DNA from 4 places in the Sporomusa sp. GT1 genome. Region 3 is predicted to be linked to each of the others. Evidence: riboswitches for the same ligand, from Rfam matches in the RefSeq annotation. Region 3 holds a riboswitch; each other region holds the start of a gene.

Region 1 (8,165 bases), on a different contig from region 3:
AGAAACCGGGCAACAATCGGCGGCAATATTGCCAGTGCCTCACCTGCCGGTGACAGTCTGCCGGTGCTGGCAGTCTATAATGCCGGCATCCATACTGCCGGACCGGAAGGAGCGCGTGTCCTAACCCTGGAACAAGCCCTAATCGGGCTTCAGGCGAAAGAATTAATAACTGAAATTGTTATTCCGGTTGCTGCCGGGAGCCGCAGCGGGTTCGTAAAAGTTGGCAGTCGGTCTCAGGTGACCATTGCTAAGATGAGTTTGGCCGCCCAGGTTATTTATGACAGCAGTAAAAACATGATTGTCGAGGGCAAGGTGGCTATGGGCGCTCTGGGCAAAACGCCGGTATGTCCGCTTGCCATTCAAAAATTTTTCAGCCAGCAGGTAGTTGATGAAAGTTTTGCTGCCAACTTAACATTGCTGTTGGCCGAAACGGTAGATGAGATGATAACAGGCCGGGCTTCCCATCCCTACAAAAAGGCAGCCGTGAGGGGATTGGCTCATGACTTGACCGGTCTTTTGTTTGCCGCTTGCAACAGGAATTAAATTATTTTGTCAGGAGGGAACGTGATGGCAGACAAACCGGCGCGTAATTTCAAATATGTCGGCAGGTCAATACCCATCGAAGATGGAGCAGCCAAAGCAAGCGGGCAAATCCGGTATACCGGCGACATGGCTATCGACGGGATGCTGCATGCTCACCTGGTATTCAGCCAGGTTCCGCATGGGCGGATTAAGAATATTGACATTTCCGAGGCCATGGCTGTGCCTGGCGTTGTAAAGATATATATGCGTGACAATGCGCCGCAAATCAGATTTAACTCGCAAGTATGGTTTGCCGGTCAGAATGCAGTTGAAGATCAGGAGCTATTCCCCGAGGTTGTTCGTTTTATTGGTGATACGGTAGCGGCGGTGGTTGCCGAAACCAAGGCGGCGGCCCTAACTGCTGCAAGTCTCATAAAGACTGACTATGAACTCTTGCCAATGGTTATTAATCCGGAGGATGCCCTCAGCGGCCAGGTTGCTGTCCATGACAGCGGCAACCCGTTTTTTACCATGGAAACCAGCTATGGCGATACGGCAGCTGCCATGGCGGCACCGGAAGGCATAGTAGTCGAAGACCGGGTAGAAACTCCTAAAATTCATCATGCAGCTATGGAAAATCACGTATGTATTGCCGCACCGGATCATCGAGGGAGAATAACGGTGCATAGTCCCTGCCAGATCGTATATTCTGTGCGGCTTATTGTGGCCAAAGTCCTGGGGCTGCCTTATCATAAAATCCGGGTTATCAAAACTCCCATCGGCGGATCTTTTGGTGGCAAGCAGGAAATAACCCTTGAGCCGTACTGCGCCTTCTTTGCCAAAGATTTGAACAGGCCGGTAAAGATAGAATTTGATCGGTGGGCCAGTATAATTGCCACCCGGACCAGAACCAAGACCATCGGTTATGTAAAAACCGTGGTAAGTCCTGAAGGCAAGATCATAGCGCGGGACATGAAGCATATTATCGATACAGGGGCCTATACTTCCAATGGCCGTGTCATTTGTTATGCGATGGGCAAAAAGCTGTCCAGGCTGTACCGTATTCCCAGCCAGCATTATCAGGCCATAGCCGTGCATACCAATACGGCCATAGCAGGAGCGGCGCGGGGCTATGGATCGCCGCAGGTGCAAACCATTGCCGAGATCAATCTGGATAATGTGGCCAGGCGTTTACAAATGGACCCTGTTGAATTTCGGCTGAAAAACCTGGTACACCCCTTTGACGCTGATCCGGGCGGCGGGCCTAATCTGGGCAATGCCAGGATTATCGATTGTGTGCACAAAGGCGCCGAGGCTTTTGGCTGGCGTGAGAAATGGAACAGGACTAAGCCTGAGGGGCGATGGCAGACCGGTGTAGGCATGGCTTGTGCCACCCATGGTAACGGCTATTACGGAGCCTACCAGGAATTTGGCACAATGACGATAAGAATGCTCGAAGACGGCAGTATTATGCTTAATGCCGGCTTGCACGACCTGGGCAATGGCACGGTAACCGCCATGAAACAGATTGTGGCCGAGGTGCTGGAGGTTGCGCTTGATATGATTGAGGCGCCTGAGGCTGACACTGATATTAGTCCCTATGATATCGGCTGCCAGGCCAGCCGGGTTATCCACGTTTGCGGCGCCAATGCCATGCAGGCTGCCGAGGAATTGCGCAGCCTGCTGATCCGGGAGTCGGCCAAAATTTTTCAGTGCAGTGAGGAAGAGGTATTGCTTGAAAATGGCATGGTCTATACCAGCCGCGAACCGGAAAAGAAAATCAGCTATGGACAAATGGCGGCTGCTATTCAGCAAAAAAATCAGGTCGAGCTTATTTGTACCATTACCTATCGATCCCCGGCCAACCCCGGTTCATATGCTGTAAACTTCGTCGAAGTGGCTGTGGACACTTATACCGGTTTTGTCAAGGTGGTGGACGTTGTAGCCGTACATGATATTGGCCAGGCCATCAATACCGGTTTTGTAGAAGGGCAAATTCATGGGGGTGTGCAAATGGGACTGGGGCTGGCAATCAGCGAAGATATTGCTTATGACGCCCGGACAGGTGTTGCCGGTGGCGCTAGCTTTAGTAAGTACCATCTGGTTAATGCACCCGATATGCCGCCGGTCAGAGTCCTCTTAATTGAAGAGGGCGAAGAGCATGGACCATATGGAGCTAAAAGTGTGGGTGAACTTGCAACAATCCCCGTCACGGCGGCTACCGTAAACGCCATTAACCATGCGCTTGCCGCCAACTTCACAATTCTGCCGGTTACCCCGGATAAAATTATGGCAATGCTTACGGCCCGGCAGGCAAGTAACCGTACATTACTTCGGTAGTGTCAGGTTTTGGGGAGTGCGGATGAAAAACTGTAACATTGTACCCCGGATATACTTGACAAATGTATCCTGGGTTAGGTATCATATATACATCTACCAATAAATTAATATTGAACTCTTATCCAGAGAGGTCGAGGGACTGGCCCGATGACACCCGGCAACCGGCGCAATGCGCAGTGGTGCTAATTCCAGCAGGAATCAGTAGATATTCCTGGGAGATGAGAGGGGCTTTATGTATGCCGGTTTGCCCCCTCTTTGCAGAGGGGGTTTTTTATTAGCTCTTCTGCATGAAAACAGTTAGGTCTAATCATTATAGTAGGAGGGAGGATATCATGGTTGTTACCTTTTTTCCGGGGTTTAGATGGCGGCCGCAACTTAAGCTGGCTCAAGTTGCGACACCTGAGCAGCCGCTGGATTTAGTTCAGGGCGGTTGTTTAGAGCAGGTTACAGTAGCTTATGAAACCTACGGCCAGCTGTCAGAAGGACGCGACAATGTAATTTTGGTGGCGCATGCATTAACCGGTGACAGCCATCCTGCGGCGCATGACCAATATGATGAGCAGGGCTGGTGGGAACCCTTAATTGGCCCAGGCCGGCCGCTTGATACCACCCGGTTTTTTGTTATTTGTGCCAATGTGCTTGGCGGCTGCCAAGGGACTACCGGCCCGTCTTCGCTTGAGCCTGCCACCGGCAAGCCTTATGGCATGAGATTTCCGGAAATTACCGTCAAAGATATGGTCCGGGTCCAGAAACGGCTGCTGGATATATTAGGGATTGAGCACTTATCCCTGGTGGTGGGAGGCTCAATGGGCGGGATGCAGGCAGTGCAATGGGCGGTTGATTATCCTGGCTTTGTGGATGCAGCGATTGTCATTGCCGCACCCGGCTATTCCTCGCCGCAGGCTATTGCTTACAACCGTGTAGGCCGCCAAGCCGTCACGCTTGACCCCGCGTGGCAAAATGGCGACTATTACGGCAGTCCGGGACCCAAGCAGGGTTTGGCCGCTGCCCGGGCCTTAGGGATGATTACCTATCAGAGCGAGTTGTCTATGTCATATAAGTTTGGCCGGCGGACGCGGGCCGGACAATTTGAAATTGAAAATTATCTTGATTATCAGGGCGAAGGCATGGTAAAAAGGTTTGATGCCAACTCGTATTTGTATTTGCTGCGAGCATTGGACCTCTTTGATATTGGTACCGGCTATTCTTCTTATGAAGCGGCTTTGGCAAGAATAGATGCCAGAATACTGGTAGTGGGAGTAAGTTCTGATATTTTATATCCGCCGCACCAGCAGGAAGAATTAGCGAAAGCCCTGCGGCAAGCAGGTGTATGCACCGACTTTGCCATCATTGACAGCCCGCATGGGCATGATGGATTTCTCATTGATTTTCATTTGCTCAGGCCCATACTGACCAATTTTATTAATAAAGTTCTGCCGGTTTCTGCCGCGGTACCTATTAGGCAGTGGATTAAGTTCAGAGCATCCAGCCTGGCTTATTTGGGGGCCAGGCTAGTACCGGACGTTTCCGTGTAAGGCAGCAAGCCCGGCCAGTGTAAGACAGGGACATTTCCTAAGCGATATTTATATACAAAATACATATAAAATGAGGGATGATTATGACATTGCCAGAAAATCTACGTTTTGATACCCTGGCCGTACACGCCGGGCAGCAGCCTGACCCAACAACCGGTTCGCGGGCAGTACCGCTGTATCTGACTACCGCATACAACTTCCGGGATGCCGACCATGCAGCCGATTTGTTCAGTTTGAAGGAAAGCGGCAATATTTATACCCGGCTTATGAATCCGACAAATGATGTATTTGAACAGCGGATAGCCGCGTTAGAAGGCGGTGTGGGGGCGCTGGCCTTTGCCTCAGGCCATGCGGCCATTGTTGCAGCCATTGTCAATATTGCCCAGGCCGGTGATGAGATTGTCAGTTCCTCGACATTATATGGCGGAACGTATAACCTATTTGCCCACACGTTGCCGCGGTTAGGGATAAAGGTTAAGTTTGTTGATCCGAGCAAGCCGGAAAACTTTGCCGCTGCCATTACGCCCCAAACGAAGGCAGTGTATGCTGAAATCATCGGCAATCCCAAGATCGATGTGCTGGATTTGGAGAACGTAGCTGCTGTAGCGCATAACCATGGTTTACCGCTGATGATTGACAGTACCTTTGCTACTCCGTATTTGTGCCGCCCAATTGATTTTGGCGCCGATGTTGTAATCCACTCGGCAACCAAGTTTATTGGCGGTCATGGCACCACTATGGGCGGTGTGGTTATTGACGGCGGCAAATTTGACTGGGGCAATGGCAAGTTCCCGCTGCTGTCAGAGCCGGACCCCAGCTATCATGATATGAAATATACCGAAGCCCTTGGCAAGCTTGCATATATTATCAGACTCAGGGTGCAGGTACTCCGGGATGTTGGCGCCTGTCTGAGTCCGTTCAACAGCTTTATGTTCCTGCAGGGTTTGGAAACGCTGCACTTGAGGCTGGAACGGCACAGTCAAAATGCACTGGCTGTTGCCAACTATCTGGAGAAGCATGAGCTGGTATCCTGGGTCAGCTATCCCGGGTTAGCAAGCCATCGGGATCATAATCTGGCGAAGAAATACCTGCCCAAAGGAGCCGGTGCCATAATGACTTTTGGCATCAAAGGCGGCCTGGAAGCCGGACGCAGGTTCATTAATGCACTCCGGTTATTCTCGCTGCTGGCTAATGTAGGTGATGCTAAATCACTGGTTATTCATCCGGCCAGTACCACCCATTCCCAGTTATCATCCGAGCAATTGGCCAGTGCCGGCGTATCTGATGATATGGTTCGCCTCTCTGTCGGCATTGAAGATGTAGCCGATTTGATTAATGATTTAGCGCAAGCCTTAGCCGCCAGCAAGTAGTGAAGCTCCCTCCTATAGCCGTAAGGAATCCTATGTATGCCTAAGGTATATTTTACTGGTAAAGTGAATAAGGTATACAATAAAGGTAGATTTACGGTATATAGGAGGAAGAGTTATGCAGGCTTTACTTACGAGAATCCTTGGACTCTGGCACTTTGGCAGCCCTTGTGAGACAGTTAAACCAGAAGTGCTGGTGGACAAGCGGGCTAAAGTTGTGCCGCTTGCCGCCAGCAGAGATATAACGAGGACCCAGGCGTTTTGGGATAAAGCAGTTCCGTCCTAGTGGTCCGTCTACGTGGAAAGTGTAGTTAGAATACGCGGGAAAAGTTCCGCGAAGTTATTATGATTTCAGCGTATACGGGTCACTAGGCTGGCTGCGGACTAACCTGCTCGAAAAAATCGCTTCTGACAGCGGTGGTAAGAGCCGGTTAGTCTTTTTTATTCATTATGTATTGCTGCAGCATAAAATAGCTTGACATATTCATAATGTGCCATCCATAGTATAAGGTAGAGGCCTTTTCCGGCTATCTACCTTATTAATAATAGGAGTACATGTGTTGTGGATCTTCTTCGCTTAACTTACTTTATAGAGGTGGCAGAGCAGCTGAGTTTTACCAAAGCCGCCAAAGTACTTCATGTTTCCCAGCCTTCAATCAGCAAGATGGTGCGTAGCTTAGAGGATGAGCTTGGGGTTACGCTTATCGACCGTTCGGCTCGCCGGATTAAACTGACAGATGCCGGGCAGACCCTTTATGAACGTGGCTGCAGGATCCTTGAATCACTTAAAACGGTAGCTTCCGATTTGGATGATTTAACAAAAGGACAAAAAGGCCGCATCCGTATCGGTATTCCGCCTATGGTTGAGACTAGCTTTTTTGCCATCGCCATTGGGGAATTCAAGAAAAACTATCCAAACATCATCATTGATCTGGTTGAGGTTGGTTCAAAAGCCGTAGAAGATATGGCAGAAGATGGGGAAATTGATATAGGTGTTGTTGTTCTGCCTGTAAGAAACAAAACTGATTTTTCTATGTTTGCCTTTACTAAAGATCCCATATGGCTTATTGTCCATCCGGAGCATCGCCTGGCCGGGCAGGAGCTTGTGCATATTGCCGATCTTGAGGATGAGCCAATAGTCATGTTCCGGAAGGATTTTGCACTGCATGACCATATTGTGGAGAAATGCCGTGAGCACGGATTTATGCCTAAAGTCTTATGTGAAAGCTCGCAATGGGATTTTATGGTGGAGATAGTGGCCGCTAAACTGGGAGTTGCTTTGCTGCCAAAAGTGGTATGCGACAAACTGGGAGCAGGTGTTGTTACCGCGTTGCCTATTGCTGAGGAAATCAGTCCCTGGCATTTGGCAGTTATGTGGAAAAAGGATACATACTTGTCTTTTGCTGCCCGGGAATGGCTAAGATATGCCGCCCGCTTATTTGATGCGGAAGCTGAATTAAAAAAAGCCGGACTATAGTCCGGTTTTTTTTAATTTGGCGAGAAGTTAATTATGATAGTAACTGTATTAATTTTGACGCTGTTTGCCTTATTCGCACAGGATATTTATTATCGCCGGGAGAATTATAGGCATAAGTAACGAATTGCTCAAGGTATTGCGGCCAGTCCGATGTTCTGTTAGGGAATACTGCCGCGTATTGTATCACAAGTAAGGAAAGGGTTTGAAGAAAATTGCGATTGGAAGACATTTGTACCGTGTTTTGGCGAGACTGGGTGGTTTTAAACCGGCGTTTAATCAAATTCGTTTTATCCCGCATGATAGGTCCGGTATTATATTTAGTGGCATTTGGCTGGGGCTTGGGGCGCAGTCTGTCGGTGAACGGCGGCAGCTATCTCGATTTTATCCTGCCAGGCATTATGGCCCTTAATGCCATGAATATCAGCTTTAGCGCAGTAGGTTCACCGCTCAATATGAGCCGGCTGTATCATAAAACCCTGGAGGAATACCTCATTGCTCCTATCGGTCCGGGATCTTTTGTGGCAGGCAAGGTACTGGCCGGAGCGCTTCGGGGCTTGATCTCCTGTGCCGTAATTTTTGTATTAGCCTATCTTTTTGGTGCGAAGCTGACAATCAGCGTCAGTTTTTTGCTGACACTGTTGCTGACTTGCCTGCTGTTTGCCGCCATGGGCTTGGTGGCTGCCATGCTAATCAATTCCCATGAGGATATGGCTAGTTTTAACACCTATGTACTTTTGCCCATGTCCTTTTTATGTGCCACTTTTTTCACACCTGACCGGCTGCCGCAGGTTTTGCGCTGGTTTATTGAGCTGTTGCCGTTAACCCATGCTACCTACGCGCTCAGGGCTATTGGTGCGGGACTGGAGACACCATGGCTGTCGGTGAGCGTTTTGGCGGTATATACGGTGTTGCTGGCAGGTGTGG
Region 2 (8,165 bases), on a different contig from region 3:
CATCAGTGTGCTCATAGCCACTGCTAACAATTTTTTTCGCATATTTTCTCCTACCCCTTTTTCCCCCGTACTATAGCTCCTATTCAGTCTGTACACTGAGATTCACGGAGTGTATCTGCCGGGGAAATTCTATATTTTATAATCAAAATATACTATACACCTTTACATGTTTATTGTCAACAAGGTTTTTGTCGTTTTCATATAAAGTACATTTGTATTCATTAAGAGCACAAATATAGTGCCTAAAAGAAAAGCGTCACCCCTTTCCCGGCGAAAGAAGTGACACTAATATTACTAAGACGTATGCAATAAAATACTGTTTCTTAATGAGCACCATCACGCCCGGCCTTGCTACCGCAGCACCCTAAAGGTGCAGCCGGTCAGCGCACGCGCTTGGCATCGCGAATAAACAGTGCAGGCACAATAGCCAGAGCACACAATACCCCGGTGAGCAAAAATACATCCTTGAAGGCAAGAATAGCAGCCTGCTTGGCTACCATGCTTTTCACCACCGTCAGTGCCATAAGGTTTGCCTCGCCCAGAGAGTTCCCGCTATGCACAAAATAGCTCTGCAGGGTGCTCAATAGCCTGACAGCCGTCTCTGACGCCGGATTAATATAGTTGGAATAAATGGCTGTATGGAAAATAGTTCTGTCATCCAGCATTGTGCCCATAACCGCTACCCCCACGCTGCCGCCAATATTTTTAAACAAATTGAATACCCCGGAGCCAACCCCGATTTTATCCTTGGGCAATGATCCCATAACACCGTTAGACAACGGCGACATGGTTAACGCCAGTCCAATACCCATGATAATAAGCCCAAAGGCAATGTAGGAATAAGCAGTTTTATCATCCAAAATACGAAAAGAAAATAAAGCCACCGCCATAATAGCCATTCCGGTTGAGGCCGGAATTTTTGAGCCGAACTTGTCGGCAAGCCGCCCGCCAAGCGGCGCCAGCACCACTAACGACAGCGTCATCGGCAGCATGGCGATACCGGCGCGTATAGCAGTGTAGCCTTGAATATTGCGCAGATAGAACGGCAGTAGAAACAAGCCGCCATACATGGCCATATATGACAAAAATCCGACGATATTGGATACAGTAAAAGTTACATTTTTAAATAAACCCAGATCCACCATAGGTTTTTCAATATGGCTTTCCACCAGGAGAAAGGCCAGCAGCGACAGGGCCGAACCGGCACACAGGCTTATAATATAGAGTGAAGACCAGCCTTCTTTAGAACCTTGGTTCAGCACTAACAGCAGGCCGCTCAAGCTCATGACCAGCAGCGTACCGCCAATATAGTCAATGCCGGTTTCATTGCTGCCGGCTTTGGATTCGGACAGTACTTTCACCCCCAGCAGCAAGCCGCCGGCCGCTACCGGTAAAATAGAATAAAAAATCAGGTGCCAGTCCAGGTATTCGACAATAGAGCCGCCAATCGTCGGACCAAGGGCACTGCCGGCAGCAGCCAGTGCCCCCCATATTCCCAACGCTTTACCGCGTTCCCCGGCGGGAAAGGCTTCGGAAACTAATGCCATGGCATTGGGAAATAACAGTCCGGCTCCAATCCCCTGCAGTACCCGGAAAATGATCAGCAGCGTGCTATTCCAGGCTAAACCCACCAGCAGTGTGGCAATAGTAAAAAGACTTAATCCAATTAAATACAGCCTTTTTCTGCCAAATTGATCTCCCAATTTGCCGGTAATGGGCAGGATCGACCCATAGGGCAGCATATAAGACAGCGATACCCACACTACCGAATCCATAGTAAAGCCGAAAACCTGCATAATATTGGGCAAAGCAATATTTACCGAACTGCTCACATAACCGCTTAACATGGTTCCCAAAGTTACTGTAAACAGCACTAAATACTTGTTCGCCGGCGTAGAATTTTTCATATATACCTCTTATGACTTGACATGCACACTTATAATAGCCGACATGCCGGGTTTTAGCGCAAAGATTTCATTGGCCGAAACCTTAATTTTTATCGGCAGTTTTTGCGTAAGCTTAGTATAGTTGCCTGAAGTGTTTTCCGTCGGCAGCAAGGCAAACTGCGAGCCGGTGGCAGCACCTACCTCGCTGACTTCGCCGGTAAAGTTCCGGCCCGGGTAGGCGTCAATAGTAAAATCAACACTTTGTCCGGTATGAACTTTTCCGATATAGGTTTCATCAATATTGGCGGCCACCCACACATCTTTCAGATTTGCGATATTGACAATGGGTTGACCGATTGACACGCTTTCACCAATATTAACCGACTTTACTGCGATAACACCGGCAATCGGATCCCGGATTACGGCATGTTCCAGTTGAAGCTCGGCATTTTTCAGCGCCGCTGCTGCTTGTTCCACCAGAGCGGCAGCTGCCTGAATATCTTCAGAACGCGCCCCTTCTGCCGTCAGGCTATACGATTCACCTGCTGCATGATATTGTGCCTGGGCAACAGACAGATTGGCTTGCGCTGTGTCCCGTTGTTGCGCGGAAACAGCGCCTTGCTGATAAAGCGCTTCGGCACGTTCATACATTTTCCTGGCATTTTCTAAGTTTGCCGCCGCTTGTTCTGTAGCAGCCCCAGCCTGAGCCAGTTGCTGCGGCCGGCTGCCGGCCTTGACGCCCGCCAGTTTGGCCTGAGCGACAGCCAGACTGGCTTTAGCCTGAGCCACTTGCACCTCTAGCTCCTTACTGTCCAGTTTTGCAATCACCTGACCGGCCTGCACTTCATCGCCTTCCTGAACCGGCAGTTCGTCCACCCTGGCCGAAATTCGCGAACTTACGGTAACAATCGTCCCTTTAACTCTGGCATCATCGGTTGAGACTACACCGGCGTATTTGATCCACCACCATAATCCCCCGCACAAAACGATAGCGAGAACAAGTCCCGCCACAGCCATAAACTTCTTTTTCGTCACTTTTTTATGACCCATTATTATTCCTCCCTGCCCTCACCAAACAAATCCCGGCGCAGTATCTGAAGCTTGCGTTCCGACTCATTAATTCTTTGCCTGACAATTTCCCGCAGGGTCGGTATATAGGACACACCTTGCTCAGTAATCGAATATACCCGCTTGTTTCGGGTATCAGGCTTATCCCAGCTGCCAACAATGTAGCCGCGCTCCTCCATCTTCCGCAGTAACGGGTACAAGGCATTGGGATTGGGTGAAATCATACCCAAAGTACGGCCTTTAATGAGTTCCGCAATTTCATTTCCGTAAGCCGGACTTTGTTCCAGGATCGTGAGTATATATAGCCCGACAAGAGCCTTGACTCTTGTCTTATATTCATTGTCCTTAACCATTCCGTAAAGCCTCCTCATCGCATTGAATTGCAATATTATTAATTTTAATAACATTAATTTTAACATCTTTTTGTTTAAATTACAAACCCCTAAAAAAACATACGGCGATGAACTATAAGCAGTTCATCGCCGTATGTTTCTTTAAATTCCGTCGCCATGAAGGCCGGTTAATTTTCCTACCCGGTATTTTTCGGTTCTTTCCACCTGCATAATCTGCCCTGCCTGGATTTGCATAGCCACTTTTCCATATTCCATGCCGTCAACTGACTGCAATATCCGCATTCGCACCCCAGTGGCAGCTGCTGCAGTTTTACCTGCGCCCTTCGGCGGCTGTTCGCCTATCCGGATTTTTTCCAGTTTCTCCATTTGAATAATCCGTGAATCCTGGAGTACCAGGGTAACAGAACCAAAATTAATATGTTTCACAGCTTGCTCAATCAACGCAAGCACTTCCTCAGAAATATGTTTATTCATACGCTCATTCCCTTCCAGTGCTGCTAAGCCCGCTTTACCCGGAAACCGTGCGTTTCAGCTACCTTGCGGCCAATACCCTGAATTTTGCCGGTAATACACGAACGGCAATGAGCCGGCGTGTCGTTGATACAAATCTTCCCCGGGTAGAGCAAATACAGCTGCCGGTATTCGCCCTCGGTAACATTGGGCATCACTACATTGGCCCCCCGTTGCAGCGCCAGTACCCGTCCCTGCGGGTTCAAAGACTCCATAGCGGTTGTCGCCGGAATATTAATATCCGGTAACAGCAGCCGGGTCATAGCCATCACCTTGGTGCTTAATTCAAAAGTACCGCCTGCCTCTTTGGCTAACGGCGTGTCCGGATTAGGAATAAACGGACCTACACCAATCATGTCCGCATCCATGCTCTTGAAAAACAAAACATCATCGGCCAGCGATTCAACAGTTTGCCCCGGTATACCGACCAGAGAACCTGTTCCCAGCTCAAAACCCAGCTCTTTTATGTCCTGCAGGCATTTTACCCGGTTATCCCAGCTCATGCCCGGATCGAGTTTTTCATACAATGCTTTGTCGGTAGTCTCAATTCTGAGCAAATACCGGTCGGCACCGGCATCACGGTATGCTTGATATACCTCACGGGTTTTTTCACCCACACTCAGCGTAATCGCCAAACCAAGTTCCTTGATTTTTTTGATAATATCAACCATGGCAGCCACATCAAACCATTCATCTTCGCCTGACTGCAGCACAACCGTGCGATAACCGTATGACTTGGCTTTGGTTGCAAAATCAAGGATGGTTTCCGGTCCCAGACGATAACGGTTTACCTTTTTATTATCCCGCCTTAGACCACAATACAGACAGTTTTGTTTGCAGGTGTTGGAAAACTCAATCAGCCCACGCAAATGTACCTCGTCGCCCACATACATTCGGCGCACCCGGTCGGCGGCAGCAAAAAATTCCGCTTCGTATTCGGTATCTATCAGCAGCGCAACAATTTCATCTTTAGTAAGCTCATGGGTTGTTTCAGCTTTTTTTATTAATGCCAGTATATCTTTTTTATCAGTCATACTGTTACTGCCTCCCCGTATTCCCAAAATAGTTATGCCTGTTGAAATCATGATATCCGGTTTTTCAACCGGCGTCAATATCAAGCAGGCAAGCAGATAAAAAGCATAAAAATATCTATTGACAAATTGTATTAAGTATGCAAAAATAAAATCCAATAAAATTAAATAATTAAACTTATCGAGAGTGGTCGAGGGACTGGCCCTATGACACCCGGCAACCGGCAGCAATGCAAGGTGCTAAATCCAGCGGAGCAATCCGGAAGATGAGTTATCAGCGCATACAGGCGACTCTTCTTACGGTGGAGTCGTTTTTTTGTTGCCTGCCGCAAACACAAAATAGGAGATGATATGTTATGAAATTTGCCACCAAAGCCGTCCACGCAGGTCTTGTCACCGATAAAACCACCGGTGCCATCAGCACTCCCATCTACCAGACAACCACCTTCCGCCACCCTGAACTCGGCCGCAGCACCGGCTATGACTATTCCCGTACCCAGAACCCTACCCGTAAGGCGGCGGAAGAAGCCGTAGCCGCCCTGGAGGAAGGACATGCCGGCTTTGCCTTCGCTTCAGGCATGGCTGCCATTTCGGCAATACTGATGCTGTATCAGCCTGGTGATCATCTGATTATTACCGAAGACTGTTATGGCGGAACCTATCGCATTATGGACAAGATATTCAGCCAGTTCGGTCTGACAGTTACTTTTGTCGATACCAGCAGCCTGGAAGAGGTGCGCCAGGCACTGCAGCCTGCCACGAAAGCCATCTTACTGGAAACACCCACCAATCCGCTGATGAAAATTGCCGATATCCGGGCAATAACGGCTATCGCCCGTCAGCATACCCCACAACCGGTGCACGTCATTGTGGATAACACCTTCCTCTCCCCCTATTTCCAGCAACCGCTAACTCTGGGCGCCGATATTGTCTTCCATAGCGGTACCAAATACCTGTCAGGCCATAATGATGTGGTCTGCGGTCTGGTAGTTGCCGGTGACCCCGCGCTCTGTGAAAAAATCGGGTTTATCCAAAACGCTACCGGCGCCATCCTTGGGCCGCAGGACAGCTGGCTTTTACTGCGGGGGATCAAGACACTGGCAATCCGGTCACGCCAGCACGAAAAAAACGCACAGGCTGTCGCCGAGTGGCTTACCACCCATCCCAGTGTTACCAAAGTCTATTACCCCGGCTTAGCCAACCATCCCGGTAAAGAAATCCAGGACGCCCAGGCCTCTGGCTATGGCGGCATGCTGTCTTTCACCGTAGACCATCCCCGCCTGCCTGCCCAAGTGCTGCGCAAGGTAAAAGTCCTCCAGTTTGCCGAAAGTTTAGGCGGCGTTGAATCGCTGATCACCTTCCCAGCAGTCCAGACCCACGCCGACATCCCGGCCGACATTCGTGAGCGCTTAGGCATTAGTGACTGTCTCTTGCGCTTGTCTGTCGGCATTGAAGATGTGGAAGACATTATTGCCGATTTGGCCCAGGCGCTGGAACAGTAAGATAGAAATGAGTCAGAAATTTTTTCTGACTCATTTCTATCTCTAAATTATGATTGATAATGCCGGACTCTAAAATCAACACCAATTCTGTTGGCAATCTCCCGGCAGGACTGGATATTGTCATCAGACATAACATCAACAACAGACAGTACTACCTGGGGAATATACTTTTTGCATTTAGCAGCAAACGCAAGCATAGCCTCATAGGCTTTTTCACCATAATCGGATTGGCATAATTCCTGATATTCTTTATTGTTTTTTGCATTCATGCTAATAGAAACAGCATCCACCAGCCCTGCTAACTGTGAAGTGATATCCTGCCCGCAAATCAAATTGGCATGCCCGTTTGTGTTTATGCGAATAGGTATATTATATGTATTTTTCAAACATCTGCATATTTCAACAATATCATAAGTTCGCAGCATGGGTTCTCCATATCCGCAAAATACAAACTCCCGGTACTTATAGATATCCCTGGCTTGAATATCTGCCAGAACTTCACTGACCGTAGGTTCCCGTTCCAGCCACAGATTCATTCCCCGGGAAATACCTTCCTGATTATTTCTCACGCAAAAAGTACAATTATTGGTACAGCGGTTGGTAATATTGATATATAAAGAGTCTCCCCATTCATACGTAATCGTCATCATCACCCCCTTTTTTCAATCAACTATGCCTTAGATACCATCTCCGTAAATTCCTTCCTGTTCGTTAATCCGCCGTTTTTCGGTTTTCTCTATCTGTTCCACCTTGCCATCTTCAATTCGGATAATCAGCTGCCCATACATCAGACCTTCAAGCTGAGCAATGATTTTAGGCTGAAAAGAGTGCTGTCTTGCTGGAACATCCTGTACTATATAGCCGGATTTATTTTTAGCGGTAAAAATAAATTTTTCTGTTCTCTCCATTTTAATCACATAGCCGTCCTGCACTGTCAAAATTAAGTGCCCATACTTAACCGTATGAAGCGAATGACGGATCAACTCCATAATTTGCGGCAACAAACGTTTCTTGGAACTTAACTTTTCCACATTACACCCCCGAATTAATTATTATCGACAAATCATCAGCCAAACAAGATGCAATGCAAAAGTGTACTGATTCAGTTTACAATGCTGCCGACGCAGATATGGATTCAGCCACATTTTTTCCAGATAACTTCGTCTTGCCAGCGGTGAAATGCTCGGTTTGCAGTAATTCCCAAATTTTGTGCCGAACCCAGCCAAAGTCGGCTGATGAACGGATACCATCACGCGGTCTTGGCAGATTAATCGTAACAATTTCTTTGATTGTTCCGGGATTTGCCGTCATTACAGCTACCCGGTCTGCCAGAAATACTGCTTCATCAATACCATGTGTAACAAAAACAATGGTTTTCCTGGTTTTTTCCCAAATGCGCAACAATTCTTCCTGCAGAACCTCCCGGGTCTGAGCATCAACGGCTGCAAACGGTTCATCCATAAGCAAGACCTCCGGATCATAAGCCAATGCCCTGGCAATAGCTACGCGCTGCTTCATGCCTCCGGACAATTCATGGGGGTACCTGTCCTCAAAGTTTTTCAGGCCGACTAATTCAATATACTGCTGACTGATTTCCTTGCGGTCTTTTGACGGCACCTTTTTTATTTCAAGCCCAAATTCAACGTTTTTTCGCACTGTTCGCCAGGGAAACAACGCATACCCCTGCATTACGATGCCACGGTCCAAAGCCGGACCGTCAATCAGTTTACCATCCATATATATTTCGCCGGAGCTGGGGTGAGCCAAACCGGCAATCATGTCCAGAAAAGTTGATTTCCCACAGCCGCTTGGGCC
Region 3 (8,165 bases):
CAGAGAAGTACAGTTAAACAAGCCTGTGACAGTGGTGTTAACCACTAAAGACAAAAAGGAACGCCGCTTTTATTTTGATTTGTCTAATTTCAAATAACTCATTGCGATGGACAACCAACAAAGCAGGAGGAACTGTAAAAATCTACGGTTAAAATCGCATGAACAGTGAATAATAACATACGCAAAGGAAGGTGCAGTTTCCGTGCTTAAAAGCATGACCGGTTTTGGCCGGGGGGAATACATTGATTCAAGCCATCGCATTATCATTGAGATCAAAGCGGTAAATCACCGCTACAACGAAATTGTTATCCGTATGCCGAAAAATCTGGGCAGTCTGGAAGATAAGATCCGCCGCAGCATTGCCAGTACCATTTTACGTGGCCGGGTGGACGCTTTTATTACGGTTGATGAATATGGCGAAAAGAAACGTACGGTAAGGGTTGACAAAGAATTGGCGATGGCTTACCATAATGCAATGAGAGAATTAGCCGGTCTGTTGGAAATACCGGCAACTGATAACATCTACCACTTATCCAAATATCCTGAAGTTTTCAAAGTGGAAGAAATCGCCGAAGATGTAGAACAGTTATGGCCCAAGCTGGCGGCGGCTATTGAGGCGGCAGTGGCCAATCTGATGAAAATGCGTGAAGCCGAGGGCGCAAATATTGAGCGCGACCTCTTGGAGCGGGTAGACAAGCTCAGCAGCTATATTGCGGCTGTAGAGGAGAGAGCACCGCAGATTCTTGTAGATTACCGGGAAAAGCTATTAAACCGTATGCGGGAGTTGCTGGCCGCAGTAGGGGCAGAACCTGACGAAACCAGACTGCTGCAAGAATCGGCTATATTTGCTGACAGAACTAATTTCACTGAAGAAATTGTCAGGCTCAAAAGCCATTTATCCCAGTTCCGGGCAACTGTAAACTCGCCTGACGCCGTAGGGCGCAAGCTGGATTTTATTGTTCAGGAAATAAACCGGGAAACCAACACAATTGCTTCCAAAGCAAATGACTCTGCCATCGCCAATATTGTTGTTGAAATTAAAAGTGAAATTGAGAAGGTCAGAGAGCAAATCCAAAACATAGAGTAATATAGGAGAATTACGTCTAAGTGGCCTATAAATTTATAGGAGGAGTCTTAATGGACATAAAATTAATTAATATCGGTTTTGGCAATATTGTGTCGGCTAACCGGATCATATCCATAGTTAGCCCTGAATCAGCTCCCATCAAACGCATTATTCAGGAAGCGCGCGACCGGGGTATGCTTATCGACGCTACATATGGACGCCGGACCCGCGCTGTAATCATTACCGACAGTGATCATGTTATTTTATCGGCAGTACAGCCTGAAACAGTAGCTCACCGGTTAACAAGCAAAGACACCAGCGATGACACTGCCGAATAAGGGAAAGGAGTTAGAGCCATGCCGCAGCAAGGAATACTACTAGTTGTATCCGGTCCTTCGGGTACCGGCAAAGGCACCATTTGCCGCGAGCTGCTGCGTAGCAATCCCCAGTTAAAATACTCTATATCGGCTACTACCCGCCAACCCAGGACGGGAGAGGCTGACGGAGTAAATTATCTTTTTGTTGCCAAAGATCATTTTCAAACCATGATTGAAAACGACGACCTGCTGGAGTGGGCCGAAGTCTACGGCAATTTTTACGGGACGCCACGCCACTATGTGCTTGAACAGTTAAAAAACGGATATGATGTCGTACTGGAAATAGATACCCAGGGAGCTATGAAAATAAAAGAAAAATTTCCGGAAGGTGTATATATATATATAATCCCGCCCTCATTGGATGAGCTTGCTGACAGAATTCATAAACGCGGTACTGACAGCCTGGAAGTCATCAAAAAACGCCTGCATTGTGCCAGCGCCGAACTTGCTCAGGCGCATAACTATCATTATATTGTAGTAAATGATCAAGTAGCGGCAGCTGTGCAAAGAGTGGAAACAATCATTGCCGCCGAAAAGCATCGGGCAGAACGCAATACCGATTTAATTGATAGTCTTTGCCAGGCACGTTGTAACTAACGAAACTTGGCACAGCAAATAAATTAGGCAAGGGGATATGCTATGATTAATCCGTCTTTAGATACATTAGTGAAAAAGGTTGACAGCAAATATACACTGGTTGTCTTAGCTGCCAAACGGGCTCGGGAAATTATGGATGCCCAACAGCCACTGGTGGAGTCTAAATCCAATAAGCCGGTGACAATTGCCCTGGAAGAGGTGGCTCAAGGTAAAATTACCTACGAACGCACCAAAACCGGCATTAAATAGGAGTCAGCAATGTCATCAGGCCAAACTATCGTTATCGGAGTTGCCGGCGGCATTGCCGCCTATAAAGCAGTTGAAATTGTCAGCCGGTTAAAGAAAGCCGGGCATACGGTCTATGTTATCATGACAAAAGCGGCTACAGAATTTGTCACACCGCTCACTTTTCGCGAAATTAGCGGCAACCCGGTGGTTGCCGACATGTGGGAAGAGCCTAAAACCTGGAATGTGCAGCATATTGCACTGGCCAGCCGCGCTGATCTATTCCTCATTGCGCCGGCAACAGCCAATATTATCGGCAAAATAGCAAACGGCATAGCCGACGACATGCTTACAACCACCGTCATGGCTACCAAAGCACCGATAATTTTGGCTCCAGCCATGAATACCAACATGTATCTAAACCCAATTACCCAGCAAAACTTAAACAAACTGGCAGGACTTGGCTATCATATAGTAGAACCGGCCTCCGGCATGTTAGCCTGTGGTGTGGATGGCCCCGGCCGCTTGCCTGAACCGGCGGATATTGTAAAAAAAGTTAAATCCCTGCTGCAAGGCAACCGGGATTTAGCCGGTAAGCGGGTACTGGTTACGGCTGCCGGCACGCGTGAACCCATTGATCCGGTGAGATATATTGGCAACCATTCGAGTGGCAAAATGGGATATGCTCTTGCCGAAGCCGCCGCAGCGCGCGGCGCAGAAGTTATTCTTGTTTCCGGTCCGTCAAGTCTTGCCTGTCCGGCGGGGATAACTGTCAAAAAAGTTGAAACTGCCGCGCAAATGCGTGAAGCTGTTCTTGCGGAGTTTGATACTGTCGATGTTGTAATCAAAGCCGCCGCTGTGGCTGATTATCGGCCTGAGACGGCAGCAGACCAAAAAATAAAAAAAACCGGCAATACTCTAACCTTATCCCTGGTCAAAAATCCTGATATTTTGCGCGAATTAGGCGAGCGTAAAAAGCATCAGCTCTTAATCGGTTTTGCAGCCGAAACGCAAGAGCTTTTAAGTCATGCACAAGAGAAACTAATTAAGAAGAATCTTGATATGATTGTTGCCAATGATGTTACTTTACCGGGAGCCGGCTTTAATACAGACACAAATATTGTCAGAGTCATACATAAAAATGGCCTGATTGAAGAACTGCCGCAGCTTACTAAACGCCAGGTGGCTGAAATTCTGATTGACAAAATTTGTGTAATGTTGACAAATTATACTTGATTTTTTTTTGTATTTAGATTAAAATCTTTTTGTTGTTAAATTGCATATGCTATACTCATCAAGAGTTGGTGGAGGGACTGGCCCGATGAAACCGCGGCAACCATTTTAGTAGTTTTACTAAAAACGGTGCCAATTCCGGCGGATAAACCGCAAGATGGGAGTGAGAACAATCACGCCTCCCTTGCGGAGGCTTTTCTTTTTGCAATATAGAATTTAGGAGGGACAGCACTATGGTAAAACGTGTACTTTTTACATCTGAATCTGTAACCGAAGGCCATCCAGATAAGATTGCCGATCAAATTTCCGACAGCGTACTTGACGCAATTCTGGCTCATGATCCCAATGCCCGGGTAGCTTGTGAAACATTGGTTACCACCGGTATTGTGCATGTGGTAGGTGAAATCACGACCAACTGCTATGTAGATATTCCCAAAATTGTTCGTGAAACCATTAAAAGTATTGGTTATACCCGTGCCAAATATGGTTTTGACGGTGAAACCTGCGGTGTGTTAATTTCTATTGACGAACAGTCTGCAGATATTGCTTTAGGCGTTGATAAAGCTCTCGAAGCCAAGTTAGGCAATATGGATGCCATTGAAGCGATTGGTGCCGGTGACCAGGGTATGATGTTCGGTTATGCTACCAACGAGACTCCGGAATATATGCCATTGCCCATCGCCCTGGCTCACAAAACAGCCCGCCGCCTCTCTGAAATTCGTAAGAACGGCGAGCTGCCATATCTCCGTCCGGACGGAAAAACCCAGGTAACTGTTGAATATGAGGATGGTAAACCGTTACGCATTGATACTATCGTAATTTCAACCCAGCATAGCCCGGAAGTCGACAGAGAAACCATTGAAAAAGATCTTATCGCCAAAGTTATCATTCCGATGGTTCCCGGCGAACTGTTAGATGCGCAAACCAAATACTATATCAATCCTACCGGCCGGTTTGTTGTAGGCGGCCCGCAAGGTGACTCCGGACTGACAGGACGCAAAATTATCGTCGATACCTACGGTGGCATGGCTCGCCACGGCGGTGGCGCTTTCTCCGGCAAAGATCCCACAAAAGTGGACCGTTCTGCTGCCTATGCTGCCCGCTATGTAGCCAAAAATGTCGTCGCAGCAGGCTTGGCCGATAAGTGCGAAATACAATTAGCCTATGCCATCGGTATTGCCCGGCCGGTATCGGTCATGGTAGAAACCTTTGGTACCGCGAAAATTGACGAGAGCAAAATTGTCGAACTGATCAACAAGCACTTTGATTTAAGACCTGCCGGCATTATCAAGTCCCTGGATCTGAGACGCCCCATTTACCGTCAAACAGCGGCATACGGTCACTTTGGCCGCACTGACATAGATTTGCCCTGGGAGCGTACCGATAAAGCCGATATGCTTCGCAAAGAAGCCAATATATAAGAGTAACCGTTCTTGGGATTCAACTAAAAGAGGTTGAGAATCTTAGACAGGGCAGTCAGCGGATAAATGGAGACTTGATTCAGATGAAGTTTTAACCCCATCTGAATCTTAGTCATCGGATAAATATTAATTAATTAGTGGCCAATGGTAATACTAATATTGCTGGAGACTCAATTCAGTAAAAAGGGAGGTATTCCATTGGCCACACAGAAAAATACCACACAATCCGTTTACCGTGTTGGGGGCCTCAAAGGCGACCATTGCCGGAACCGTATTGAGCATACGTTGTCCCACCTTCATGGTGTTTCTTCCGTAAAAGTAGACTTAGCTTCTAAGCAAATTGCTGTCAGCCATGATGCATCGGTGACTTCTAGCGGATATATTGAAGAAACCTTACAATCACTCGGTTATTCAATTCAAGGTTGAGGAGTCTGACATATGAAGCTCCATTTTTCACCGCTGAAAAAGCGCCGGATTAAGCGTTTTTTTAAACGTTTGCCAATGGACACCGGGCTAGATTGGGAAATGGCCGCTCATGATCCCGAAAAACCGGTAGCAGGTATTTGACACTGAAAAGCGAATATAAATATATATGTTAGCTAACAAAGGGGACTGCATAGTCCCCTTCTCTTTATCCTTAAGAAAAGAAAGCCAGGTGTAGAAAAAATGGCAAACACCGCTCAAATTATTGTAAATATCCCTGCCCGCAGCATTACTAAGCCTTTTTCCTACATTATTCCAGCTCACTTACCTGAGATCACTATCGGCTGGCGCGTACTAGTTCCGTTCGGCAACAGGAAGGTAGAAGGGTTCGTTGTCGGTCTGGAACCCGAATGTACGGAAGGCTTAAAAGCCATCCTTGCTATACTTGATGATTACCCCTGGTTTGATGACAATATGTTGAAAACAGCCAAATGGATAAGCCAGTATTATCTCAGTTCACTGGCCGAAGCCATGCGTCTGTTCGTTCCCGGCCTGTCGGGAGTAAAAACGCAAAAAGCCTATCAGGCATCTGCCGCAATGGATTATGAAGCGGCAGCCATTCTGCTCGCCAACAAGCCGGAGGAATACCGCCAGGCACTCACCTATATTTATGCTCATGGTCCGGTTAGTCTCAAAGATCTTGCCAAACTTCCCGGTAACATAGATGCTATGATAAAATTTTTTTTACAACATAAACTAATTATTCATGCAGATACTGTCAATACACGCGGCAAAGCCAGTACAACGACAATTATTAACTTGGCTGTCAGCAAGGAAACTGCTGCTCAAGCTGAGCAAATGCTGCCCAAAACCAGGGCAGCCCAGCGCCGGCTTTTGCAGGCACTCCTGCAGAATAATGAACTTGCCTTGCCCCAGTTGCGCCACCTTAATATTACGCAAGCCACTGTGAAAAAATTAGCAGAACAAGGGCTCATTACCAGCCGCAGTGTACCGGTGCTCCGCAACAGCTATGACAGCGTCTGTCAGCAGGCTGCCGAGGTATCATTGACACAACCGCAGCAGCACGCCTTACAGCTAATAATTCCAGCCATTAAAGCCGGGACGCATAAATCTTTTTTGATTCACGGCGTTACCGGCAGCGGCAAGACTCTTATTTATATCAAGGCTGTCGCTGAAGCCCGGCGACATAATCGCCAAGCCATTGTCCTGGTGCCGGAAATTGCTTTGACAAGTCAGCTTGTCGCCCGTTTTCGGGCAGCGTTTGGTAATGATGTTGTTGTTATCCACAGCAAACTATCAGTCGGCGAACGGCACGATGCCTGGCGCCGCCTCCAGTCCGGCCAGGCTGGCATTGTTGTTGGTGCACGTTCGGCCTTATTTGCACCTGCCCGCGATCTGGGCATAATAATTATCGATGAAGAACATGAGTTTACTTACAAACAGGAAGAATCTCCCCGTTACCATGCCCGGCAGGTTGCCTTAATCCGGGCCAGACTGGCCGGTGCAGCCCTGGTACTGGGCAGCGCTACCCCGGCGATAGAAACTTACTTCCAGGCACTTAACGGCACCCATACATTAATCTCTATGAATAAACGGGTTGATGATGTGCCAATGCCGGAAGTTACGCTTGTTGATATGCGCCAGGAATTGGCACAAGGACGCCGCAGCGTCATTTCACTGCCGCTGCAGGAGATGTTAGCCAGAGCCCTGGCAAAAAAGGAGCAAGCCGTTATCCTGCTTAACCGGCGCGGCTATTCTACCTTTGTCCTGTGCCGCGAATGCGGCCATGTGCTCAAATGCAGACATTGTGATATTTCACTGGTATATCACACCCCCGGCAATAGCCTTCGCTGCCATTACTGTCAGGAACGCCATACTGTGCCTGATACTTGTCCTGAATGCGGCAGCCGGTATATCCGTTATTTTGGCGCCGGTACCCAGAAGGTGGAAGAGGCACTTACCGCATTATTTCCGGCGGCAAAAATTGTGCGTATGGATCAGGACACCACCAGAGGCAAAATGGCACATGATAAAATATTAGCGGCTTTCGCCGCCGGAACGTATGATATTTTGTTAGGCACACAAATGGTAGCCAAAGGTCACGACATTCCTAATGTAACGGCAGTTGGAATTATCTCGGCAGATACTGCGCTTAATCTGCCCGACTTCCGGGCAGCCGAACGGACATTTGCGCTCTTGACGCAAGCGGCAGGGAGAGCGGGACGCGGCGCAAAGAGCGGGCAGGTAGTAATGCAGACATATAATCCCGAGCACTATGCGATAACTGCCGGAGCAGAACATAATTATCCGGCATTTTATGAACATGAGATTACCTTCCGTCGTCAACTGAACTATCCACCGTTTGCTAATTTGATAAAAATAACAGTACAGGCTGCCGACGAAATCATGGTGCACCAGAGTGCTAACAAATTGGCAGGCGAACTGGCTCAAGCAATGGCGGGAATAGCTGCCGACATTATTGGACCGTTTCCGGCATCGGTTCATAAAATAAAAGACGTCTTTCGCATTAATATTCTAATCAAAACAGAGGATCCAGCTGCCGTGACCAGCCTGTTCACATCTTTGCACATTAGCAGCCGCAAAGATGTGGTTATTGACGTAGACCCTGTAAATGTCATCTAACCTCACATTGAATTATTTTGTCAAGACTTGACTCGTGTATTTGACACTTTCGTCACCTGCTAAACTGTGATAAAATTTGTCTAATGGCCTGAAAGGAAAGAGGGAGGTACAAAACCATGCCAGTAATGGAAATTAAAAAGGCAGGCGACAAAGTGCTTA
Region 4 (8,165 bases), on a different contig from region 3:
GGCCGGGAATGTTGTATAATGTAAGGATATAGAATGGTGGACAACCCTAAGGAGGATCTGCATGAATACCGAAAGTAAAGATATGGACAAAGAAACTGCTGCTAATGCTGCTATGCCTGCTAATTTCATTGAAGTTATCATCAATGAAGATAATAAGACAGGTAAATACGGCAATCGGGTACATACGCGCTTTCCCCCGGAGCCCAATGGCTATCTGCATATTGGACATGCCAAATCAATCTGTTTGAATTTTGGTTTGGCGCTTAAATATGGTGGTAAATGCAACCTGCGTTTTGACGACACGAACCCGACGAAAGAGGATGTTGAGTACGTAGACTCCATCCAGGAAGACGTAAGATGGCTGGGTTTTGACTGGGATGACCGCAAATTTTACGCTTCCGACTATTTTGAGAAGATTTATGAATTAACCCTTGAGCTTATTAAAAAAGGCAAAGCCTATGTTTGTGATTTGTCTGCCGGGGAAATGAGAGAGTATCGCGGCACCCTGACAGAGCCGGGCAAAGAAAGTCCGTACCGCAACCGCAGTGTGGCAGAGAATCTTTCCTTATTCGAAAAAATGCGTTTGGGCGAATTCCCGGAAGGGAGCCGGGTGCTGCGGGCCAAGATTGATATGTCCTCTCCCAATCTTAATATGCGTGATCCGGTGCTTTACCGCATTATCCGCGCGCCTCATCACCGGACCGGCGATACATGGTGTATCTACCCCATGTACGACTATGCCCATCCAATCTCCGATTCGATTGAAGGCGTGACCCATTCCATTTGTACGCTTGAGTTTGCCGACCACCGGCCGCTGTATGACTGGACCCTGGAGGCGCTGGAAATCTATAAATGCCAGCAAATTGAATTTGCCCGGCTGAATCTGACCAATACGATTATGAGCAAACGCTATCTGCGCCGTCTGGTGGAAGAAAACTATGTCAGCGGCTGGGATGACCCGCGCATGCCGACAATTTCGGGCCTAAGGCGGCGAGGCTATACGCCGGAAGCCATCCGGGATTTCTGCGACCGGATTGGTGTGGCTAAGAGCAACAGTACGGTGGATATTGCTTTGCTGGAGCATTGCATTCGTGAAGATCTCAACACCAAAGCGCCGCGTGTTATGGCAGTGCTTAAACCGCTTAAAATTATTATTGATAATTATCCGGACGGACAAGTGGAAGAAATGACAGCCGAGAACAATCCGGAAAATCCTGAGATGGGCTCGCGGACACTGCCTTTTACCCGGGAACTGTATATTGAGCAGGACGATTTTATGGAGAATCCGCCGAAAAAATATTTCCGCCTGACACCCGGGGCGGAAGTAAGGCTCAAACATGCCTATATAATTAAATGCGAGCATGTGATCAAAGATGAGCAAACCGGCGAGATTGTGGCAGTCCATTGTACGTATGACCCGGATACCAAGAGCGGCAGCGGTACGGTAAACCGCAAGGTTAAGGGCGTGCTGCACTGGGTATCGGCAGCTCATGCCGCAAAAGCCGAGGTTCGTCTGTATGATTACCTGTTGACTGATCAGCAGGATCAGGAAGAAGAGGCTAAGGATTTTGTCGATACGCTAAACCCTGATTCCCTGGAAGTTTTGACAGCCTGCTTAGTGGAACCAAGTATCAAAACAGCTCAGCCAGGCAGTCGTTTTCAGTTTATGCGGCAGGGATATTTTGTCGTTGATCGTGATTCAACCGCCGACCTTCCCGTATTTAGCCGTATCGTCTCCCTGAAAGATTCCTGGGCCAAGCTGGAGAAGAAATAATAGCAGGAAAGACTTTTGCCAGGCACGGGTTGCCGGCAAAAGTCTTTCTGATGCCAGATGCTAGAAACGAGGTATTCCGGTGTTGGTTTTGATAAAGTTTCTATACATAACTTTTCTGCTGCCACCAGGCCTGTTTATTGCTGCGCTGGCTTTTGTCTGTGGCCGGATGTATTACCGGCACCAGCGGGGAGCAGGGCTGCTGGCGCTAATAACAGCGCTTTTGTACCTGATATCCACGCCGTTAGTGGGAGATATCTTAATCCGGTCCTTAGAGAGCCGTTACCAGCCGCCGGCAGCGATAACCGGTGATGTTATTGTCACGCTGGGAGGCGGGGCTACGGCTGATACGCCGAATGTTCATGGGCAGGGACATCTTATGGGGTCTGCTGCCAACCGGCTGTTAACGGCAGCGCAGTTACACCGTCTCACCGGCAAGCCGGTCATCGTTTCCGGGGGGCAGGTATTTGCCAATACCGGTAAGGAAGCCGAGATTGCCCGGCATATCCTGCAAGGCTTGGGCGTCGCCGATGACAACATCATTGTGGAGGGGCAGAGCCTTAATACTACCGATAACGCTAAATTTACGCAACAGATTATAGCGGAGCGTGGTTTTACCAGTCCGGTGCTGGTGACCTCGGCTTTTCACATGGAGCGGTCTGTACAGCAGTTTGCTAAATATAATATGGAAGTGACGCCATACCCAACCGACTATCAGACAAATACCCGCTTTATTTTTGAATGGCATTTGTTATGGCCCCGGGCGGACGCTTTCTATAACACCCAGTTGGCCATCAAAGAATATCTCGGCCTTATGGCAGTACGCTGGTTTTAATGTTATATATGAGGAGTAGTGATATCTTGAAAATTTTACTTATCGGCGGTGGCGGACGCGAACATGCTCTGGCCTGGAAACTGGCGCAAAGCCCCCGGGTGGAAAAAATCTATTGCGCTCCGGGTAACCCCGGCATTGCGGCTGTGGCCGAATGTGTCGACATTGATGTAAGCGACAATGCCGCTTTGGGCCAATTTGCCTTAGCCCATGCTGTCGATTTAACCGTGGTTGGCCCGGAACTGCCGCTTGCCAACGGGCTTGTCGATCATTTTGCCACATTACAGCTCAAGGCTTTTGGACCGTCCCGGCAGGCGGCCCAGCTCGAAGGCTCGAAGGCTTTTGCCAAAGAAATTATGCACAAATACAATATTCCCACCGCCGCTTCCGCGGCTTTTACCGATGCGGACAAAGCTATCGCCTATATCAAGGAGCAGGGGGCTCCCATTGTTGTTAAGGCAGACGGTTTGGCAGCCGGCAAGGGTGTTGTGGTAGCCATGACGGTGGAGGAAGCGGTTGCTGCCGTCGATATGATGATGCGGGACAAGGCTTTCGGCAGCGCCGGTAATTTGATCGTTATTGAGGAATATTTAGAGGGTGAGGAAGCCTCCCTGCTGGCCTTTACCGACGGCTTTACGGTAGCTCCCATGGTGGCGGCTCAGGACCATAAACGGATTTTTGACAATGATCAGGGGCCCAATACCGGTGGTATGGGAACCTATGCCCCGGCGCCGGTGGTAACTCAGGCTGTGCGGGAGCAGGTGACGCGCGAGGTGCTGCAGCCGGTGGTTGACGGGCTGCGTCAGGAAGGCATTATCTATAAAGGCTGTTTATACGCCGGTTTGATGATTACGGCCCAGGGGCCAAAGGTCATTGAATTTAACGCCAGGTTTGGTGACCCTGAAACACAGGTGGTATTGCCGCTGCTGGATAGTGATTTGGTGGATATCATGGAGGCCTGTGTCGGGGAGCGGTTGGCTGATGTAACCATAAATTGGCGGCAGGAAGCGGCCGTTTGTGTTGTGCTGGCGGCTGCGGGGTATCCGGGCGATTATACCAAGGGGAATGAAATTACCGGTATTGATCAGGCGGAAAAGCAGGGCGCGATGGTTTTTCATGCCGGTACCGGCAGCAAGGACAACCATATTGTTACCACCGGCGGCCGGGTGCTGGGCGTGACTGCCGTAGCCGGTGATATTCGTGCGGCGGTAGAGAAGGTATATCAGGCTGTACCTGAAATCAAATTCGCGGGAATGCAGTACCGCAAAGATATAGCCCACCGGGCGTTTAACCGCAAATAAGCTAAGAGGGAGATTGCCACGCATATTAGGCAGATTGCTGGCAACCCGCTCGCAAAGGAGTGCATGGTTTGGATGCAGGGTTAATAGCCATTAATCTACTGGTTATAGCCATCATTGCTGTTGGCATTGGTATGACGGCAATTGGCTTGCCTGGCAACTGGCTCATATTTTTTACGGCGCTGGGGTATGGCTATACAGAAGGCTTCGTGCATATGAGCAGTACCGTGCTCTTGCTGCTTTTGGGCGCATTATTGCTGGGCGAACTGGCTGAATTTATAGCAGGAGCGCTGGGGGCCACAAAAGAAAATGCATCCCGTATGGCTATCGGGTCTGCCTTTTTTGGCGGCATTGTCGGCGGTATTGCCGGCACAGGCATTATGCCGGGACTTGGCTCGATTGCGGGGGCCATCACCGGCTCTTTTGCCGCCGGTTACCTGGCGGAGTATGCCGCTACCGGCAACCGGGAGAAAGCGGGGCGGGTTGCCAAGAGTATCATGATTGGTCAGGCATTGGGATTGATTTTCAAATTAGCCATGGCTATCGGCATGGTGGTTTTGATCCTTTCCAAACTGGCTTGGTAAGGACAGGAGGAAACTTATGAAACGCCGGCAAATACTTGATGCTGCCTATACTGTTTTTTCCCGCAAAGGCTATCATCGCGCCACGGTTGACGAGATTATTGCCTTAGCCGATACCGGTAAAGGCACAGTATATAACTATTTTGTCAATAAGGAACAACTTTTTTATACCTTGATTAAGGAACGCAGTGCCGGTTTTGAAGCTGAGTTGGATACCATTGCTGCTCTTGCCGAACCGGCGCTGGATAAAACCAAGAAAGCCATTCGTGTTTTTCTGGAGTTTTATGTGCAAAATGCGGATTTGTGGCGGGTGCTCATGCATGAGATGCGCGGGTTAGGCCGTGAGGAACCGTCAAGCTTTACCGAGGCGGAGCGGGAAAAATACCGGGAAAGGTTTGTTCACACTATCGGGACATTGCAGCGGATCTTACAGGAAGGAATTGATCAAGGTACTATCCGCCAGTGTGATGTGCACAAAGCCGCCCATGGTTTGTTCAGTGTTATTGTGATGATGGTGTTTCAGGGGTTTGTTGGCGGAGAACAGGATTCTATTGATAGTACGGCCAACAGCATTGCCGATATTTTTATGTACGGGATAGTTAACCGTTAATAAAAAAAATGAGTCCGGGGATTTCCCCAGACTCATTTTTTACTTCATTAAAATGCCGGTACAATAGCACCTTGGTACTTTTCATTGATAAATTTCTTAACTTCTTCGGAGGTTAAGGCTTTGGTTAATTTTTGGATTTCCGGGCGGTTTTCATCGCCTTTGCGGACGGTAAGGATATTCACATAAGGGGAGTCTTTTTGTTCAATAAACAAGGCGTCTTTACCGGGAACCAGCTTGGCCTCCAGCGCGTAGTTGGTGTTAATGACAGCTAAAGTCAGATCATCCAGGGAACGCGGCAATTGAGCAGCTTCCAGTTCGCGGACTTTTACATTTTTGGGGTTGGCGGTAATGTCGCTGACGGTAGCGGTAACGCCTGCGCCGTCTTTAAGTTTAATAATGCCGGCCTTCTCTAGGAGTGCCAAAGCGCGGCCGCCATTGGTGGGATCGTTCGGGATGCCAATTTCTGCGCCGTTTTGCAGGTCATTCAGGTTTTTAACTTTTTTAGAATAAATCCCCATGGGTTCGATATGTACGGCAGCAGTATAGGTTAGATCCAGTTTGCGCTCGGCGCTGAACTTGGTCAGGTAGGGAATGTGCTGGAAGAAGTTAGCATCAAGTTCTTTTTCCGCAACAGCCATGTTAGGACGGACATAGTCGCTCATTTCTACCACAACCAGATTGATGCCTTCTTTTTCCAGAATGGGTTTGATGACAGCAAGAATTTCAGCATGGGGCAGAGGGGTTGCGCCTACTTTGATAGTCTTTTTCTCAGTTGCTGAAGGGGCAGGGGTTTCTTTACCGCCGCACCCGGCAAGGAGAGTGGAGAACGCCAATAAAGCGGCAAGCAATAATAAGGTAATCTTTTTCATGACATATTCCTCCTAATAGTAGTTACTTTACTAATGACACCAAGGTAAGACAATGTTCTGGCTAAAAAAAGCAGGTCAGCCTCCTCCCGTAAAAATAGTGAAAGCCATTTCGGCAGTCCGAAATGGCTTGTTGTCCAGTTCTTCATCTGCCAGGAAAGTATCCTGTGGAATTGGCACCGTTCGCAAATTGCGATGGTTGCCGCAGCGTCATCGGGCCATTCCCTCAGCCAGCTCTTGATGAACAATATGTAATTTATGAAATTTATATTAGCACCGATAGGTATGTCTGTCAATAAAAATATAATTAAATTAGTAAAAATGAGTAAAATAGTAAAAAGTTTTAATTCGATAAAGCTGGAAAGGAATAAAGAAGGAAAAAACAGGTGTGTAGCGAATAGATAGTGTAAGCAAGTATTTACAGGAGGCGTAATAGTATGACCGCAAATCCCAAATTGAAAGATGCACTTACCGACCAGCTGTTTCGGGGGATTTTATCGCTTAGCAGCGAGGAAGAGTGTTACCAGTTTTTTGAGGATGTATGCACAATCGGCGAACTTAAGGCGATGGCGCAGCGGCTGGAAGTGGCGCGGCTGTTAAAGGCAGGCGTCATTTATGACGATATTGTTGCCGCTACCGGTGCCAGTACCGCAACCATCAGCCGGGTTAAGCGCTGCCTTTATTATGGAGCCGACGGTTATAAAGCTGTGTTGGCCCATCTGGAGGAAAACAAGGCTGAGTAGAATGGAGTGTTAATATGAACAAAAATTTTGTACCGCAAATTCCGTATGGGACGCGGGACTTGCTGCCCCGGGAAGCCAAGCAGAAGCGGATTGTCGAGGGGGCACTGGCCGATCTATTTTCCTGCTGGGGCTATGACGAAATAGTAACACCGACCTTTGAATATATGGAAACACTGGCAGTGGGCACAGGCAGCAACATTCAGCAGCATGTATTTAAATTTTTTGATAAAAACAACCGGATTCTGGCACTCAAACCGGATATGACAACCCCGATTGCCCGGGTGGCGGCAACCAGACTGAAGGAAATGCCGTTGCCGCTCAGGCTGTTTTATCTTACCAATGTCTTTCGCCATGAGCAGGCGCAGGCCGGCAGACAATGCGAGTTTTATCAGGCCGGGGTGGAGCTGTTAGGTGCGCCCGGTCCGGCAGCCGATGCCGAAATTGTGGCCCTGGCGGTAGAAGCTATGCTGGAAGCCGGGCTGACCAATTTTCAAATCGGCTTAGGCCAGGTGGATTTTATCAACGGCCTGATGGCGGAAAGCCAGTTAAGCCCCGAGCGCCAGCAGCAGATCAAATCCGCCATGGTTACCCGCGATTTAGTTGGGCTTGGCGAACTGCTTTCACAGAGCGGACTTAAGCAGGCAGCGCAAGAACTGCTTAAGCAAATTCCGCTTTTGCATGGACGGGAGGATATGTTAAGCAGAGCCTACCGGTTGGTCAGCAATGACCTCAGCCGGGCGGCGCTGGATAACCTGGCCGATATTCACAAGCTGCTTGCAGGCTATGGTGTCGATCAGTATGTCAATTTTGACCTTGGCATAATTCGTGACTTTGATTACTATACCGGCATGGTATTTGAGGGCTATACGCCGGGACTGGGCTTCCCGCTGTGCGGGGGCGGGCGTTATGATACGATGCTGGCTTCACTGGGGGTTGCCAACCCGGCGACAGGTTTCGCCATGGGAATAGAACGGATGCTATTAGCTCTGGAGCGCCAGGGGATTGGCGTCAGCGTGCAGGGTAAAGATGTATATATTGCCTGGACGGAAGGTAAGCTGGCGCAGGCCATTGAAGCGGCTAACCAATGCCGGCGGCAAAGACGCCGGGCAGAACTGGCGCTTGCTGCCGAACCGCGGGCGGTGGCGGAAGCAGTGGTTCGCACCCGGGGCTATGAGGAATTGATATATATTGAGTAAACGGATAAAACAGGTTGTAGCGGCGGTCACTGCCCGGATTAGCGAAACAGACAGGCAGTTTGTGGAGCGGTATTTAGACCCGGCGGCAGCCGCCTTCTTTTGGCAGATGAACCTACCTGACCAGCGGCATGCTTTGAATGTAGCCTACACAGCCGGGGAACTTGCCGCTAAGGAAAAGGATGTTGACCAAGAATTACTGCTAACATGCGCGCTGCTTCATGATATCGGCAAGATAAAAGGGGATGTCAGCGTTGCCGATAAAATCATT

Evidence for each region. A riboswitch is a leader RNA that binds a small molecule or an ion and turns the genes downstream of it on or off. The one in region 3 is predicted to bind S-adenosylmethionine.
Region 1: another riboswitch for S-adenosylmethionine. It lies ahead of GT1_RS21360 (homoserine O-acetyltransferase); the one in region 3 lies ahead of metK (methionine adenosyltransferase).
Region 2: another riboswitch for S-adenosylmethionine. It lies ahead of GT1_RS17485 (PLP-dependent aspartate aminotransferase family protein); the one in region 3 lies ahead of metK (methionine adenosyltransferase).
Region 4: another riboswitch for S-adenosylmethionine. It lies ahead of GT1_RS17025 (MetQ/NlpA family ABC transporter substrate-binding protein); the one in region 3 lies ahead of metK (methionine adenosyltransferase).

The regions. Positions count from the first base shown of each region.
Region 1 is NZ_BMBX01000044.1:7,083-15,247, reverse strand. It holds gene GT1_RS21370 (xanthine dehydrogenase family protein subunit M) at 1-543, shown strand, start outside; gene GT1_RS21365 (xanthine dehydrogenase family protein molybdopterin-binding subunit) at 568-2,862, shown strand; SAM riboswitch class I at 2,978-3,087, shown strand; gene GT1_RS21360 (homoserine O-acetyltransferase) at 3,195-4,397, shown strand; gene GT1_RS21355 (homocysteine synthase) at 4,481-5,767, shown strand; gene GT1_RS21350 (hypothetical protein) at 5,883-6,050, shown strand; gene GT1_RS21345 (LysR family transcriptional regulator) at 6,327-7,241, shown strand; gene GT1_RS21340 (ABC transporter permease) at 7,460-8,165, shown strand, end outside.
Region 2 is NZ_BMBX01000021.1:18,563-26,727, reverse strand. It holds gene GT1_RS17515 (ABC transporter substrate-binding protein) at 1-42, opposite strand, end outside; gene GT1_RS17510 (DHA2 family efflux MFS transporter permease subunit) at 381-1,907, opposite strand; gene GT1_RS17505 (HlyD family secretion protein) at 1,917-2,936, opposite strand; gene GT1_RS17500 (PadR family transcriptional regulator) at 2,939-3,307, opposite strand; gene GT1_RS17495 (YezD family protein) at 3,449-3,781, opposite strand; gene hydE ([FeFe] hydrogenase H-cluster radical SAM maturase HydE) at 3,805-4,851, opposite strand; SAM riboswitch class I at 5,024-5,121, shown strand; gene GT1_RS17485 (PLP-dependent aspartate aminotransferase family protein) at 5,205-6,350, shown strand; gene GT1_RS17480 (TatD family nuclease-associated radical SAM protein) at 6,398-7,000, opposite strand; gene GT1_RS17475 (DUF2292 domain-containing protein) at 7,028-7,381, opposite strand; gene GT1_RS17470 (ABC transporter ATP-binding protein) at 7,458-8,165, opposite strand, start outside.
Region 3 is NZ_BMBX01000003.1:217,276-225,440, forward strand. It holds gene GT1_RS06640 (hypothetical protein) at 1-97, shown strand, start outside; gene GT1_RS06645 (YicC/YloC family endoribonuclease) at 203-1,087, shown strand; gene remA (extracellular matrix/biofilm regulator RemA) at 1,138-1,404, shown strand; gene gmk (guanylate kinase) at 1,423-2,040, shown strand; gene rpoZ (DNA-directed RNA polymerase subunit omega) at 2,083-2,289, shown strand; gene coaBC (bifunctional phosphopantothenoylcysteine decarboxylase/phosphopantothenate--cysteine ligase CoaBC) at 2,299-3,501, shown strand; SAM riboswitch class I at 3,554-3,662, shown strand; gene metK (methionine adenosyltransferase) at 3,732-4,919, shown strand; gene GT1_RS06675 (heavy-metal-associated domain-containing protein) at 5,118-5,345, shown strand; gene GT1_RS22510 (hypothetical protein) at 5,358-5,486, shown strand; gene priA (primosomal protein N') at 5,586-8,006, shown strand; gene def (peptide deformylase) at 8,123-8,165, shown strand, end outside.
Region 4 is NZ_BMBX01000019.1:18,507-26,671, reverse strand. It holds gene GT1_RS17050 (glutamine--tRNA ligase/YqeY domain fusion protein) at 62-1,774, shown strand; gene GT1_RS17045 (YdcF family protein) at 1,854-2,606, shown strand; gene purD (phosphoribosylamine--glycine ligase) at 2,633-3,904, shown strand; gene GT1_RS17035 (DUF456 domain-containing protein) at 3,973-4,485, shown strand; gene GT1_RS17030 (TetR/AcrR family transcriptional regulator) at 4,502-5,092, shown strand; gene GT1_RS17025 (MetQ/NlpA family ABC transporter substrate-binding protein) at 5,140-5,961, opposite strand; SAM riboswitch class I at 6,101-6,205, opposite strand; gene GT1_RS17020 (YerC/YecD family TrpR-related protein) at 6,396-6,701, shown strand; gene hisZ (ATP phosphoribosyltransferase regulatory subunit) at 6,716-7,897, shown strand; gene GT1_RS17010 (HDOD domain-containing protein) at 7,890-8,165, shown strand, end outside.